2 regions of the Bilifractor sp. LCP19S3_H10 genome follow, and region 2 is predicted to be linked to the other one. Evidence: predicted binding sites of a transcription regulator. Region 2 holds the regulator's gene; the other holds the start of a gene.

Region 1 (8,241 bases), on a different contig from region 2:
GGCACCTTTTCCGCCGTGGCAGGAAATGGTGCAGCCGGTCATGACGTATTCAGTATTTTGAAATCCGTTCTCGACAGCGATTTCCTTCATACGATCCAAAACATCCTGAGCCAGTCCCTTTCCATACATCAGATACAGGGTATCCTTGCGGCAGTCATAACGGCTGAGAAAATCCCGATAGAACTTATCGACAATCTTGCGCATGGAACCCCGGTATTTCCTGGTTGCGATCAGGTGACCGGTGCTGTCAATCTCGATCAGCGGTTTCAGATTGAGGATGTTGGCGGCAATGTATGAGGCATTGGATACTCTTCCGCCGGCCCGCAGATATGCGAGTGTCGCCGGGATAAACTGGCACTCGATATGATCTGAGATAGAGCGGAGTTCATCCGCGAAGGCACTGTAATCCGTGATCTGTTCCCCGCGTTCCCGGATCAGACGGTATGCTTCCGATATGTAAGCGGTACAGCCTCCGGATACAGACTTTGTATCAATCAGATAGACATCCTGAAAACCCTCGTCATCAATGGCAAGCCGGGCGTGGTCATATGTGCTTGATGCGGCGGCAGAGTAAGCAAAGTGATAAATCACACATCCGGGATGTTCTTCCTGCAGCCTGTGGAAAAAGTCGATGTATTCACCCTCGTTTACCGCAGATGTTGTCGGAATTCTTCCGGTTTCGTCAAAATAGTCAAATACGCGGTCAATCGGAAAATGACCATCGTCAAATGACTCGCCGTTCATAATGACATGCATTGGAACGACATGAATCTGATATTTTTGCACAAGCGATTCCGGAAGATCCGATCCGCTTTCTGTTGATATGAGAATCTCTCTCATATATATTCTCCTGTCCAGCGCCATGAATTTGGGTTGTTGCAGACGCTTAAACTCAGTATATCCTTTTTCGAAAGAAATGAACAGTGCAAAGCAGGAATTTTCGCTGTTCTTGCTGTTCCGGTCAGACAGTTGTTGGAAAATTGTTCCGTTTGTGGTGCTTCGGCAGGGTTGTTCCATGAAGACTGCCCTTGAGGTGCGGCGGATAATGTGAAAAAACTGTCTTTTCTAACTGTGATTGGTAACCAATGCGAAATTATATACAGAACCGGATGTAAACGGAAAATGGAGGAGGCGAAGAAACAGAAAGACAATAGCGGGAAAAGAAAATAGCAGAAAAATAATTTACATTTGTCACAAAAATGGTAAAATACAGATAGGTTGTTAAAAAAATATCATAAAGCGCGGTCCCTGAAAATGGAAACAGAAAGGCGTCTGGAAGAGGAGGAATGGGCTGATGAATTACGATGAAAAGTACAAGGAGAAACTGGTAACCGCCGAGAAGGCAGCTTCGGTAATTAAAAGCGGCGACTGGGTTGATTACGGATGGTGTGTAGGAACAAATGTTGCTGTCGATAAAGCCCTGGCGAAGAGAATGCCTGAGCTTCATGACGTGAACATCCGCGGCGGCGTTCTCTGCCATGCTCCGGCTATCTTCGGAATTGAAAATCCGGCGGAACATTTTATCTGGAACAGCTGGCATATGAATCCGGTGGAGAGACATTCGGTATCCAAAGGGTTCTGCTTTTATACGCCGCTTCGTTATTCTGAGCTGCCGCGCCTCTACAGAGAGAGCACGATGCCGTTGAATGTGGCAATTTTTCAGGTATCGCCGATGGACAAACACGGCTACTTCAATTTCGGTCCCTGCGCGAGTCAGATGAGCGCTGTTGTGGAGACGGCAGATATCGTAATCGCAGAGGTGAACAAAAACATGCCGGTATGTCTCGGAACCCGGGATAATTACGTGCACATTGACCAGATCGATATGATCGTTGAGGGAGATGATCCTGCGATTGACGAGGTGCCGGCAGGCGGAGAGGCCAGTGATGTGGATAAGGCGGTCGCGGAGCTTGTGGTTCCGGAAATCTCGGACGGCGCCTGCCTGCAGCTGGGGATCGGCGGAATGCCGAACGCGATCGGCAAAATGATTGCGGAAAGTGACCTGAAGGATCTGGGTATTCACACGGAGATGTATGTGGATTCCTTCGTGGATATGGCAGAGGCGGGCAAAATTAACGGGTCAAAGAAGAACATTGACCGGGGGCTTCAGGTGTATGCTTTCGGCGCCGGCACCCGAAGGATGTACGATTATCTCGACGGAAATCCGGAATGTATGGCTGCCTCTGTCGGATATGTCAACGACATCGATACCATCGGCGCGATTGACAATTTTATCTCTATTAATAACGCTGTGGACATTGATCTCTACGGACAGGTTAACGCCGAGAGCGCAGGGATCAAAAATATTTCGGGAGCCGGCGGACAGCTCGACTTTGTACTTGGAGCGTATAAATCCAGGGGCGGAAAGAGCTTTATCTGCCTGTCGTCCGCGTACAAGGACAAAAAGACCGGGGAGATCAAGAGCCGGATCCGTCCGACGCTGACCCCGGGAAGCGTGGTTACAGATACCCGCGCGAACACGATGTATATCGTGACCGAGTATGGAAAGGTCTGCCTGAAGGGGCTCTCCATGTGGCAGAGAGCGGAACAGCTGATCAATATCGCGCATCCGAAGGTACGGGATGAACTGATCCGTGAGGCGGAGAAAATGAACATCTGGAGACGGTCCAATAAGAGATGACATGCGGCGGCGATGTCAAGGAAAAAACTATACAAGATTGCGATCCAAATTTAGCAAGTTTTTTCCAAAATAAAGATTGATAAATATTTGACAAAAAGGCGGAATAGGGGTATGATGATTACATCGTTAAGAAATAAACGAGCATTGTTCCGGCGGTCTGAATCAGAAGACGCGGTACAGCGTTCCGGCTTTTTCCTGACGGTGATTCATGAGGATATACATATTTCACGTACTATAATATTTATTTTTTAAGGAGGCTTTAATATGGCTGAGAAAATTGTTATTGCTGGCGCCTGCCGTACTGCGATCGGTAAGATGGGTGGAGAACTTAGCACAGTTCCGGTTGCTGATCTCGGAACAATTGTTATCAAAGAGGCTCTGAAGCGCTCCGGAGTACCGGCGGATAAGGTAGACATGGTATACATGGGATGTGTACTTCAGGCAGGACAGGGACAGAACGTTGCCCGTCAGGCATCTGTAAATGCGGGAATTCCGGTTGAGGTTCCGGCAATGACTCTTAATATTCTCTGCGGTTCCGGACTTGCGGCTGTCAACATGGCAGCAGACATGATCCGTGCGGGAGAGGCGGAAATCGTTGTTGCAGGCGGCATGGAGAGCATGTCCAAAGCTCCGTACCTTCTGCAGAACGGACGTTATGGATACAGAATGGGCGATGGAGCACTGATTGATTCCATGACGCATGACGCTCTTACCGATGCATTCAACAATTATCATATGGGAATCACAGCTGAGAATGTTGCCGAGAAATACGGCCTGACCAGAGAAGAGCTCGACGAGTTCTCCGCAAAATCTCAGCAGAAAGCCTGCAAGGCAATTGAAGAGGGCAAGTTCAAGGATGAGATCGTTCCGGTAGAGGTAAAGGGACGTAAGGGCAAGGTTACCATCGTTGATACCGATGAGGGACCGCGCCCGGGAACAACAGCAGAAGGACTTGCAAAGCTTCGCCCCGCTTTCAAGAAGGACGGAATTGTAACCGCGGGTAATGCTTCCGGAATTAATGACGGTGCGGCAGCAGTTGTAGTAATGACAGAATCCAAGGCAAAAGAGCTCGGTGTAAAGCCGATGGCTTCCTGGATCGCAGGCGCGCTCGGCGGCGTTGATCCGGCTATCATGGGCGTAGGACCGATCGTAGCTACCAGAAATCTGCTGAAGAAGACCGGAATGACCGTTGCGGACTTCGATCTGTACGAGGCAAATGAGGCATTTGCTACACAGTCTCTCGCAGTTGCCAAGGAACTCGGATTTGATCCGGAGAAGCTGAATGTAAACGGAGGAGCAATCGCTCTTGGACATCCGGTAGGATGCTCCGGAACAAGAATCCTTGTTACCCTGCTCTATGAGATGCAGAAGAGAAAAGCGAACAAAGGTCTTGCAACTCTTTGCATCGGCGGCGGCATGGGCTGCGCTACCGCGGTAGAGAGATACGAGGAGTAAACGGAAACTTATCAGGAGCTGAAACGGAGCTGTTTTTCCCTGCACAGGGAGAGCCGTTTCCGGCTCCTGAATCATATTGGATAAGAAAGGGTTTCTATCATGGCATATGTTACATATGAAACCGAAGGCGCGGTAGCAATTGCCACTATTGACCGCCCGAAGGCTCTGAATGCATTAAACAGCGAAGTTCTTGACGATCTGGAGAAGGTGATTGAGGGCATTGATCTTGATACCATCCGTTGCCTCATCATCACCGGTGCCGGCGATAAATCCTTCGTAGCCGGTGCGGATATCGGAGAGATGAGCACCCTGACAGCTGCCGAGGGAGAGGCTTTCGGCAAGAAGGGAAATGACCTGTTCCGCAAAATTGAGACGCTCCCGATTCCTGTCATTGCCGCGGTTAACGGATTTGCTCTGGGCGGCGGCAACGAGATCGCAATGAGCTGTGATTTCCGCATCTGCTCTGAGAATGCCGTATTCGGACAGCCGGAAGCCGGCCTTGGAATTACGCCGGGCTTTGGAGGCACACAGAGACTTGCTCGTCTGGTAGGACCGGGAATGGCAAAGCAGCTGATCTACACCGCAAGAAATATCAAGGCGGATGAGGCGTTCCGCATTGGTCTTGTCAACCAGGTGGTGCCGCAGGAAGAGCTGATGCCAACGGTGAAAAAAATTGCTTCCATTATCGCGGGCAACGCGCCGATCGCGGTAAGAGCATGCAAGAAAGCGGTCAACGAGGGCCTTCAGGAGAATATCGATGATGCACTTGTGATCGAGGAGAAGCTCTTCGGTTCCTGCTTCAATTCCGAGGATCAGAAGGAGGGAATGGCAAATTTCCTCCGCAAAAAGGATGATCCGAAGAAGGTAAAACACGTGGCATTCCAGAACAAGTAATCGTATAATACAGTACAGGTGTCCGGCACCGGTTTTTTCGCGTTCCGTAAGCCGGACACCAGATACTGTTTCCATCACTATAGAATAATCTATGCAGGAGGTACAGCAATGAAAGTTGGTATTATTGGCGCCGGCACAATGGGTTCCGGTATTGCACAGGCATTTGCACAGTGCGATGAAGTGGAGAAGGTTTATCTCTGTGATATCAAGCAGGAGTTCGCTGACGGCGGCTTCGCGAAGATCAAGAAGGGCCTCGATAAGAGAGTGGCGCGGGGAAAGATTGACCAGGCAACTGTTGATGGAATCCTTGGCAAGATCGAAACCGGACTGAACACAATCTGCACAGATGCTGATCTGATCGTAGAGGCGGCTCTTGAGAATATGGAAATCAAGAAAAACTGCTTCAAGGATCTTCAGGAGAACGTCGTAAAGAACCCGAACTGCATCTACGCGTCCAACACCTCTTCTCTGTCTATCACAGAGATCGGATCCGGACTTGCAAAACCGGTCATCGGAATGCATTTCTTCAATCCGGCTCCGGTTATGAAGCTGGTAGAGGTTATTGCCGGAATCAACACTCCTGCTGAGACCGTTGCCCGGGTCAAGGAGATTGCGGTTAAGCTCGGCAAGACTCCGGTAGAGGTTAATGAGGCAGCCGGATTCGTTGTAAACCGTATCCTTGTGCCGATGATCAATGAAGGAATCTGTGTATACGCTGCAGGCGTTTCTGATATTGAAGGCATTGATACCGCTATGAAGCTCGGATGCAACCATCCGATGGGACCGCTTGAGCTGGGAGATTATATCGGACTTGATATTGTACTTGCCATCATGGATGTCATTTACAAAGAGACCGGTGATTCCAAGTACCGCGCATGCCCGCTCCTTCGCAAGATGGTTCGCGGCAAACAGCTCGGAGTCAAGACCGGAATTGGATTCTATGATTACTCCAATGGCGGAAAGGTTCCGACCGACAAGAAGTAATCAAATCATAAAGCATACATTTTCCGGCAGCGGACCACTGCGTTCGTTTGCCGGATAAACGCGTGTCCTTTCAGGACACCTTCGAAAAGACGTCCGGCTCCGGTTTCCGGCGCTGCATCGAGTGGCTGTACAGACGTATCTGCCACCGGTTCACGCGTGCGGTTGCCCGTTTTGCTTTCCGGAAGAGATTATAATAACGTTTGGAGGTTAGACATGGATTTCACGTTAGATAAAAAACATGAAATGGCGAGATCTCTTTTCAGAGACTTCGCGCAGAATGAAGTAAAGCCTCTTGCGCAGGAGATCGATGAGGAAGAGAGATTTCCGCGCGAGACATTTGACAAGCTCGCAAAATACGGCTTTATGGGAATTACCGCTCCCAGAGAGTACGGCGGACAGGGCTGCGATGAACTGACATATGTGCTCTGTCTGGAAGAGATCGCAAAGGTCTGTGGAACGACTGCGGTTGCTCTTTCTGCTCATACTTCTCTGTGCATCGACCCGATCATGACCTTCGGTACCGAGGAGCAGAAGAAGAAATATATTCCGAAGCTCGCAAAAGGTGAGTGGCTTGGTGCCTTCGGTCTGACCGAGCCCGGCGCCGGAACAGATGCGCAGGGACAGCAGACAAAGGCAGTCCTTGACGGAGACGAGTGGGTTCTGAACGGCTCCAAGTGCTTCATCACAAACGGCAAGGAAGCGGATGTTTACATCATCATTGCGGTAACCGGAACGGTTGAGAAACGTGGCAGAAAGCAGAAAGAGATCTCCGCGTTCATCGTGGAAAAGGGAACGCCGGGCTTCACCTTCGGAACGAAGGAGAAGAAGATGGGTATCCGCGGATCCGCGACCTATGAGCTGATTTTCCAGGACTGCCGCATCCCGAAGGAGAACATCCTCGGCGCGAAGGGCAAGGGCTTCGGAATCGCCATGCACACGCTGGACGGCGGACGTATCGGAATCGCGACACAGGCTCTCGGCCTCGCGGAGGGCGCGCTGGATCTTACCGTAGCCTACACGAAGGAGAGAAAGCAGTTCGGACGTTCGATCGCACAGTTCCAGAACACACAGTTCCAGCTCGCAAATCTGAAGACAACCTGTGACGCTGCTCAGCTTCTGGTATATAAGGCAGCCTGCGCGAAGGACGCTGCCGGCTTCTCACCGGCATCCACTTACAGCGTAGAGGCTGCAGAGGCAAAGCTGTTTGCCGCAAAGGCCGCGATGGATGTCACGACAGAATGTGTACAGCTCCACGGCGGTTATGGTTATATCAGAGAGTATGACGTAGAGCGTATGATGCGTGACGCAAAGATCACCGAGATCTATGAGGGAACCGCAGAAGTTATGCGTATGGTTATTTCTGCAAATCTATTGAAATAAGCTCTTCGAAAACGCAGACAGGATCGTCACACGCGAAGCGTGTGTAAGAGACTGTATGCGGTTTACTGAAATAACAGGAGGAATATACCGTGAAGATAATTGTTTGTATTAAACAGGTACCGGATACCGCAGGCGGTGTCAAATTCAAACCGGATGGTACCTTGGACCGTGCGGCTATGCTTGCCATCATGAATCCGGACGACAAGGCCGGACTTGAGGCGGCACTGAGAATCAAGGACGAGACCGGAGCGGAGGTTACGGTCCTCACCATGGGACTTCCGAAGGCAGCTGATGTTCTTCGCGAGGCGATTGCGATGGGCGCGGACAAGGGCGTTCTTCTGACCGACAGGAAGCTCGGCGGAGCAGATACCTGGGCGACTTCCTCGACGCTTGCTGCCGGGATCCGCAAAATCGGAGAGTATGATCTGATCATCACCGGACGTCAGGCGATCGACGGCGATACCGCGCAGGTTGGACCGCAGATCGCCGAGCACCTCGGCATTCCGGTGATCTCCTATGCGCAGGCGATCAAGGTGAACGAGGCGGAGAAGACCGTAGAGGTTGAGCGTCAGTTCGACGACAGATATCATGTGCTGAAGGCAAAGATGCCCTGCCTGATCACAGCTCTTTCCGAGCTGAATCCTCCGCGCTACATGACTCCGGCGGGAATCTGGGATGCGGTTGACGCGGAAATCACCACTTACAATCGCGATGATCTGACTACACTGAAGGATGAGGACTGCGGTCTCGCTGGTTCTCCGACAAAGATCGCGAAGGCTTCCGACAAGGTACGCAAGGGAGCAGGCACCATGTTCAAGGATCTTGATCCGGATGCCGGTGCTGCTGTCATCTGCGAAGAACTGACAAAGAGACATTATATTTGATGA
Region 2 (8,241 bases):
TGTCGTACAGGGCACACATAACCTGGATGATTCCATCACCAGCTTTGCCAGAAGCTGCTTTGATTTTGCCCTCTCCAGAAAGGAAGATCTCTGGTTTGCCACAAAGGACACGATTTCCAAGACCTATGATCACCGCTTCAAGGATATCTTCCAGGAGATCTATGACAACGACTACAAGGAAAAATTTGAGGCCTGCGGCATCACCTACTTCTATACACTGATCGATGACGCGGTTGCCCGAATCATGAAATCGGAGGGCGGATTCATCTGGGCCTGCAAAAACTACGACGGAGATGTCATGAGTGATATGCTGTCCTCCGCCTTCGGTTCCCTCGCGATGATGACCTCTGTTCTGGTATCCCCGCACGGATATTTTGAGTACGAGGCTGCTCACGGAACCGTTCAGAGACATTATTACAAGCATCTGCGCGGCGAGGAGACTTCGACGAACTCCGTAGCCACTATCTTCGCATGGAGCGGCGCTCTTCGCAAACGGGGAGAGCTGGACAAGCTCCCGGAGCTTGTTGATTTTGCGGATAAGCTTGAGAAGGCCACCATCACCACCATTGAGTCCGGAAAAATGACCGGAGATCTCGCGAGAATCACAACACTTCCGAATGTGAAGACGCTGAATTCCGAGGATTTCATCCTCGCCATCCGCGACACACTGGACTCCATGCTGTAAATACTTACACGGAAAATACAGGAACAGCCGCTGTGCAGAGCTCTGCACAGCGGCTGTTCCTGTATTTTACAATCATATTTTCATTCCGGCCATTATAGGATTCATTCCGGTCATTCTTCGTCGGAAGCTGTCTCCCAGTCTTCATAGAGTTCCTGAAGCCTGTCGTTGTTCGCGTTCTGTTCCTTCGCGAGCTCCTGGCATTTCTGCAGGTCCGTTCCGGTCTCCGGTTTCAGAAATTCTTCGTCGATTTCCTTGTTCCTCGCCTCCAGTTTCTCGATTTCCTCTTCAATTTTACGGATCCGGTTTTCCTTTTTCCGAAGTCTCGCCTGTTCTTCCTTCTGTGCTTTCCAGTCCAGTTTTCCGGAGCCGGAGGAATCCGTGGCTGCCGCAGGATTTCCATCTGCGGCGGTCTGTCCGGCCGGCGCTGATCCGCAGACTCCTGATTCGGAGCCGGAAGAGGAGAGAGACGCTGTCCCTGCCGCGCCGGAATTCTTTCCTCCCGCGCCGTCAGACGCGGGAGAGGAAGCATAGGCACGCGTCAGCTCTTCTTTTTTCTCCATGTAATAATCGTAGTTGCCGATATAGTTGACCAGAGTATGATTGGTCAGCTCCAGAATGCGGGTCGCCGTCTGATTGATGAAATAACGGTCGTGGCTCACATAGAGCACCGTTCCGGTATACTCATTCAGGGCATCTTCCAGTATCTCCTTGGAGATGATGTCCAGGTGGTTCGTCGGCTCGTCCAGAATCAGAAAATTTGCCTCCGAGAGCATCAGTCTTGCCAGGGATACACGCCCGCGCTCGCCGCCGCTGATCGAAGAGATCTTTTTGTACACATCATCGCCGGTAAACAGGAAGGCAGCGAGGACATTGCGGATCTCTGTTTCGGTCAGAGAGGGGTAGTCGTCTGCGATCTGCTGAAAAATCGTCTTCTCCGGGTCAAGCAGCTGCTGCTCCTGATCGTAATACCCGATATGGACCTTGGAACCGAGTGCGATTTTTCCCTCATCCGGTGTCAGAAGGCCGTTGATCATCTTCAGAATCGTGGACTTTCCGGTTCCGTTGTCACCGATGATTGCGACCCGTTCTCCACGCTTGATCTCAAAGGACTGATTCCGGAAGAGAAGGAGCCCCGGAAAAGACTTGGACAGACCGGTCACAGTGAGCACATCCTTGCCGCTTTCCGTCCTCGGCTTCAGCTCAATGCGCATATCCGCGCTGACTTCCTGCGGTTTTTCCAGTACCTCCATTTTATCGAGCATTTTTTCTCTGGATTCCGCGCGCTTGATGGACTTCTCCCGGTTAAACTGTTTCAGCTTCGTGATGACCGCTTCCTGATGACGGATTTCAGCCTGCTGCTTCGCCCACGCGTTGTACTGTGCCTTGCGCACGATCGATTTCTTCCGGCTGTATTCGTTGTAGTTTCCCTCGAAGCTCATGGATCTTCCGTTTTCGATCTCGATAACCCGCGTGACGATGCGGTTCAGGAAATACCGGTCATGAGAGACGATGAGCACAGTTCCCGGATAATTGATAAGAAAATTCTCCAGCCACTCGATGGAGGAGAGATCCAGGTGGTTGGTCGGCTCATCGAGAAGCAGGATATCCGGCTTTGTCAGCAGGAGCTTTCCCAGAACGACCCGTGTCTTCTGACCGCCGGAGAGGGAGCCCAGACGGCGGTCAAAATCTTTTTCCTCAAATCCGAGTCCCTTCAGGACGCCTGTGATCTCGCTCTCCGCCGCATATCCGTTCTGAAGCTCAAACTCATGCATCAGCTCTGTATAGCGATTCATCAGCGAAACGGCCTCTTCGCCCGTGACCGTGTCCATCCGGCGCTCCATCTCCCGCAGGCGCTGCTCCATATCAAGGATGTCCTGCTTTGCCTTCCGGACCTCCTGGTAGATCGTCTCGTCTGATTCCATGTCCTGGTACTGTGCCAGATATCCCATGGTCTTGCCGTGCGTGACGGTGACTTCTCCGGTGTCCGGGCTGAGAGCCCCGGTAATGATCCGGAGCAGCGTCGATTTGCCCGCTCCGTTCACACCGATCAGAGCGGCCTTGTCCCTTTCTTCAATATGAAAGGAAATATCCTTCAGGATTTCCTCTGATCCAAATGTCTTGCTGATATTCTGACAGGAGAGAATCATATCTGTCCACCTCACACATTCGTAGCTTTTCCTGTTTGCGCCCCGCCGCCTCTCTGGCGGAGCATTTACCTTCCAATTATACCGAAAAAAACCGACAAAGCAAGGGCGGCAGGAAAAAGAGAAATACTTTGACAAAAATTAGACAATTACATATAATGGTAGTAGCTTCAAGGAGGTTTTCTTATATGAGTCAGAAAGAGATTTCGAAAGCCGTTATCAAGAGGCTGCCCCGTTATTACCGGTATCTCGGTGAACTGCAGGAGGCCGGCGTTGAGCGGATTTCTTCCGGTGAACTCAGTCAGCAGATGAAGGTGACCGCCTCTCAGATCCGGCAGGATCTGAATAATTTCGGCGGTTTCGGGCAGCAGGGCTACGGTTATAATGTGCAGTATCTTCGGGAGGAGATTGCCAAAATTCTCGGACTGGACCGCATACACAATATTATTATTATCGGTGTCGGGCATCTGGGACAGGCTCTCGCGAATTACACGAACTTTGAGAAGAACAGTTTCCGTATCATCGGGCTCTTCGACAATAATCCCGAATTGAAGGGCAAGGTCATCCGCGGTGTTCCAATCCGTATGACGGAAGAGATTCCGGCCTTTCTCCGGGAGAATGATGTCGAAATCGCGACGCTGACGCTTCCGAAGGAGTATGCCATTGAGGTGAGCAAGATGTTGATCGAGAACGGCATTCACGCCATCTGGAATTTTGCGCACACCGATCTGAACCTTGTGGTGCCGAAGAATGTGGCTGTTCAGAATGTTCATCTGTCCGAAAGTCTGATGCGGCTGTCCTACAACCTCAAGACACTCGAAGAGAAGTAGACACCTGCCGATACAAGACGATACAAGAGCCCCTCGCGTAGATGGGGGCTCTTTTTGGAACAGAAAAGAGAAACATTATCGGATCACATAAATTGGGGCAGAGAAGAGAACGGTTATTGGATCTCATGAATTGCGCTGTCCTTCAGCAGAAAGGGAGGATACAGAATGAAACTGATCTTGAGTGCAAGGCAGCATCAGGACGCAGACCGAAGCGCTGTCGCGGCGGGGATGCCTTCCATGGTCCTCATGGAGCGGGCGGCACTTGCCTGTGCATCAGAAATTGAAAAACGGCAGTATGATATGGATCGGGTCCTCGTCGTCTGCGGAACGGGAAACAACGGCGGAGACGGAGTCGCCGTTGCCCGCATTCTCTGCGAGGAAGGATACAGCTGCACGGTTTTTCTTGCCGGACCGGAGGAAAAATTCAGCGAACAGCTGAAACAGCAGCTTCACATCATCGAGGGTTTTCCGATTCCGGTCATCCGCGCACGCAGGACGCCTGGCGAGGAGCTGGCGGATTTCCATCCGGAGGATTATTCTCTTATCATAGACGCTCTCTTTGGAATCGGACTCAAGCGTGACATCACCGGAATCTATGCCGAACTCATTGACCGGATCAATCATTCCGAGCTTCCTGTCGCCGCTGTCGATATGCCGTCCGGTGTCAACACCGACTCCGGCATGATCATGGGGACGGCTGTCCGGGCGGATCTCACCGTCACCTTCACAACCGGAAAGGCCGGGCTCTACATCTATCCCGGAGCAGCCTGTGCCGGAAAGGTCAAGGTAAAGCAAATCGGCATTCCGCTTTCCAGAAAGATCACAAAAGCCTGCCAGCTGTATACCATCGAACACAGTGATCTTGATTATCTCCCGAAGCGTGATGAATCCGGAAACAAGGGAACCTTCCGGAAGATCCTCGTCATCGCCGGATCACGGAATATCTGCGGGGCGGCATATCTTTCCGCAAAGGCCGCACTTCTGACCGGTGTCGGAATGGTGAAAATCTTTACAGAAGAAAATAACCGCACTCCGATCTGCGCAATGTTCCCGGAAGCTCTCATTTCCACATACCGGGATGGTGCAAAAGACTTTCCACAGCTTGCAGCGGATATGAAATGGGCGGATACTGTACTGATCGGTCCCGGACTTGGAACCGGCGATACGGCGCTTTCTCTTATGCGGGAATTCCTTCGTCTGAATCAGGAAAGAAAAATACCTGCAGTTTTTGACGCTGACGCGCTGAATCTCATCGCGGCGCACAGCGACCTCCTTCGGGAAATCCGCTTTCCCTCCGTTTTCACACCACACGTTGGTGAAATGAGCCGTCTGACCGGCATCGCACCTTCGGATATCAAGTCATCTGCCGTCAGCATCGCAAGGCATGCTGCCGAGGAGGTCCGCAATACGGTGGTTCTGAAGGACGCCGCAACCATCACAGCGCTCCCGAATGGCAGCTGCTTCCTGAACCGGTCCGGCAACAGCGCACTTTCCACAGCCGGGAGCGGAGATGTCCTGACCGGAATCATTGCCGGTCTGACCGCGCAGCACGGAGATTATACCGGTGTCGCTGCCGCACTCGGAGTCTACATTCACGGAAAATGCGGAGAGCGGGCATCCGAGAAATATTCAGAGGCCTCCGCGACTGCCGGAAACATTCTCGAATTCATCCACGAATTTCTCTGATGAACCGGCGCCGCGCCTTTTCCGCTGTCACCTCAAAGGGAGACAGAGCTCTGAAATTTTCTGCTTCTTTGCTGCTTTGACTCTCTTTGTATCTGCTTTGAGCCGATTTGACTCTCTTTGCAGCCGCCTTGACTCTCTTTGCAGCCGGTTGACGATCCATCCATTCAGTGATATATTTTTAAAGTAATGTTAAAATTAGCGCGAGTTATGAAAACCGCCGGACTTTGTATACAGCTTGTGGTGTTGTATACAGTATGGCCGGTTACCGTATCCGGCGCTGAATTCATATACTATTTACAATTTAATGAGGAGTGAAATTTTATGTCAGGACATTCAAAGTTTGCGAACATCAAGCACAAGAAGGAGAAGAACGACGCGGCTAAGGGTAAGATTTTTACCATCATCGGCCGTGAAATCGTGATTGCCGTGAAAGAGGGCGGACCGGATCCGGACAACAACAGCAAGCTTCGTGATGTAATCGCAAAAGCCAAGGCCAACAACATGCCGAACGATACCATTAAGCGCGGTATTGAAAAGGCTGCAGGTGCCGCGAACGCGGACAACTATGAGCACATCACCTATGAAGGCTACGGTCCCGGCGGAGTTGCCGTAATTGTCCAGACACTTACAGACAATAAGAACCGCACGGCAGCAGATGTCAGAAGCGCATTTTCAAAGGGAAACGGAAATGTCGGAACACCCGGATGTGTTTCCTTTATGTTTGATGAGAAGGGACAGATCATTGTCAGCAAAGAGGATTATGATGGTTCCGCAGATGATCTTATGATGCTCGCTCTTGACTGCGGCGCGGAAGATTTCAATGAAGAGGAAGATTACTATGAGATCCTGACTGCTCCGAATGATTTCTCTGCGGTTCGGGAAGCTCTTGAGAAGAAGGGCATTATCATGTCTGAGGCGGATGTCGTCATGCTGCCGCAGACAAAGACCGCGCTGACGGATGAGAATGACCGCAAGATGCTTCAGAGGATTCTGGATCTTCTGGATGAAAGCGATGACGTTCAGAATGTGTACACTAACCTCGACGGAGAGCTCGACGAGGAGTAATTGAACTGATATGATCACAAACCGGTCCCGACCTGCAGATTTTTTCGGACCGGTTTCTTATAACTCTGAACAAATAAGGAGTAAACGATGTCTATTCTACAGGCGATGATTCTGGGGTGCATTCAGGGTATTGCATCCTTTCTTCCTGTCAGCAGCTCCGGACATCTGGTGCTGGCCGGCAGTTTTATGGGAATCAGCACCGGGCTTTCGCTGAAGTTTCTGACGCTGATGCATATCGGAACTCTGGCAGCGGTATGCCTCGTTCTGAAGGATGATCTTTTCCGTCTGTGGAACGCGCTCACCGGTCTCATCCGGGACGGCATATTCAATCTGATCACCTATGTACAAAACTTTGGACATCCGGAGGATGGAGAATACCGTCCGATGCTGAAATCCGCTTACCGCAGACTTGTGGTGTATATGGCGGTTTCCATGATTCCGACATTTCTGATTGCCCTGATTCTTCGTCGTTTCGCCGAAATCGGCGCCCGGAATCTTCTGATCACCGCCATGGGATTTATGGTTACCGCACTGATGCTGATGGTATCCTCGTTCTCGGATGACCGGAAGAAGAAACCGAAAGGCACGAAGTATTCCGACGCCTTAATCATCGGCGCATTCCAGGGAATATCAGCGGTTCCCGGGGTGTCCAGAATCGGCATGATCATGGCAGGATGCAGTCTCGCTGGTTTTTCCAGAAAATACACGATCCGGTATGCCATGCTGATCAGCATTCCGTCGATTCTGGGCGGACTGATTCTTGAGGGGCCGTCGCCGGTATCTGTCGGGAAGACCGTCGGCATTGGACCGTGTATCGCAGGGATACTTGTCGCTGCAGCAGTCGGATACCTGGTACTCCGTTATACAATCCGGTTATTGAACAGAAATTTAAATCGTTTTTTTGCAGTTTATTGTCTGGCGGCAGGTGTATTATCCATCATTGCATACCTGCACTGAGACAAATGATAAGAGGAGTGTAATCATTGGCACGTAGTAAGGGGAGACAGGAAACCGCGTCCGGCGTTTCCGCAAAAAGCAGAGTCCGGAAGACTTCAGCGACGGGGAAGCTGAAATCATCCAGAACTTCCGTTTCGTCGGGCAGATCCTCCGGAGGGAGCGCGTACGGAAGAAGTTCCTCTGGAAAGGGCACTTCAGGAACGGGTTCCTCCAGACGGCGTTCCTCCGGAAGAACATCCGGCGGGTCCGCATCACAATACCGGACATCCGGTTATTCCACGAAAGCCAAGGCAAAGCGTGAAACAGAAATCAGACGTGACGTCGGGATTCTCCTGACTCTCGGCATCAGCATTCTTCTGTTTCTTTCCTGTATCGGTCTCGCCGGTCCGGTCGGATCCGCTCTGGCATCGCTGGCATTCGGCCTTTTTGGAATCACCGCATATATTTTTCCTTTTCTGCTTCTCTATCTGGTGATTTTCCTGATGGCAAACACAGCTTCTCCGGATGTCACTCGAAGGGTAACCTCGCTGTCAGGATTGTATATCTTTATCTGTGCTTTTGCGCAGCTGATCCTCAGCGGATATGAGAAGAGTGCCGGACCCGCGCAGATCTTCCGCGAGTGTTCCAGATACCACACCGGAGGCGGAATCATCGGAGGAATACTGGTTCTGCTGTTCGGAAAGGGCTTCGGTATGATCGGTGCCTATGTCATTGTGATCCTGGCGCTGATAATCTTTGCGCTTCTTCTTACGCAGAAATCTCTTTTTTCGCTCATACGTGACCGCAGCGACTATCTCTATGACACCCGCGACATTCGTGAACAGGAGAGAGAAGAGCGCCGGCTGATCCGTCAGGAAAGAAGAGATGCGGCGAT

What was found. The regulator Rex, encoded in region 2, represses fermentation and respiration genes when NADH is low (regulators of the CRP and FNR family bind a similar motif). The targets are predictions, from matches to a motif close to ATTGTTAANTANTTAACAAT.
Region 1: ACTQZS_RS04470 (butyryl-CoA:acetate CoA-transferase) is a predicted target of Rex. The motif match lies at 1,218-1,237, and genes of this name have one in related genera.

What each region holds. Positions count from the first base shown of each region.
Region 1 covers NZ_JBQKFT010000004.1:34,655-42,895, reverse strand. Annotated here, with positions in the region: gene ACTQZS_RS04475 (DegV family protein) at 1-840, opposite strand, end outside; gene ACTQZS_RS04470 (butyryl-CoA:acetate CoA-transferase) at 1,295-2,641, shown strand; gene ACTQZS_RS04465 (acetyl-CoA C-acetyltransferase) at 2,906-4,096, shown strand; gene ACTQZS_RS04460 (enoyl-CoA hydratase-related protein) at 4,196-4,990, shown strand; gene ACTQZS_RS04455 (3-hydroxyacyl-CoA dehydrogenase NAD-binding domain-containing protein) at 5,099-5,974, shown strand; gene ACTQZS_RS04450 (acyl-CoA dehydrogenase) at 6,188-7,354, shown strand; gene ACTQZS_RS04445 (electron transfer flavoprotein subunit beta/FixA family protein) at 7,444-8,238, shown strand.
Region 2 covers NZ_JBQKFT010000002.1:38,695-46,935, forward strand. Annotated here, with positions in the region: gene ACTQZS_RS02060 (NADP-dependent isocitrate dehydrogenase) at 1-685, shown strand, start outside; gene ACTQZS_RS02065 (ABC-F family ATP-binding cassette domain-containing protein) at 796-2,832, opposite strand; gene ACTQZS_RS02070 (redox-sensing transcriptional repressor Rex) at 3,018-3,659, shown strand; gene ACTQZS_RS02075 (NAD(P)H-hydrate dehydratase) at 3,825-5,345, shown strand; gene ACTQZS_RS02080 (YebC/PmpR family DNA-binding transcriptional regulator) at 5,667-6,410, shown strand; gene ACTQZS_RS02085 (undecaprenyl-diphosphate phosphatase) at 6,498-7,367, shown strand; gene ACTQZS_RS02090 (DNA translocase FtsK 4TM domain-containing protein) at 7,394-8,241, shown strand, end outside.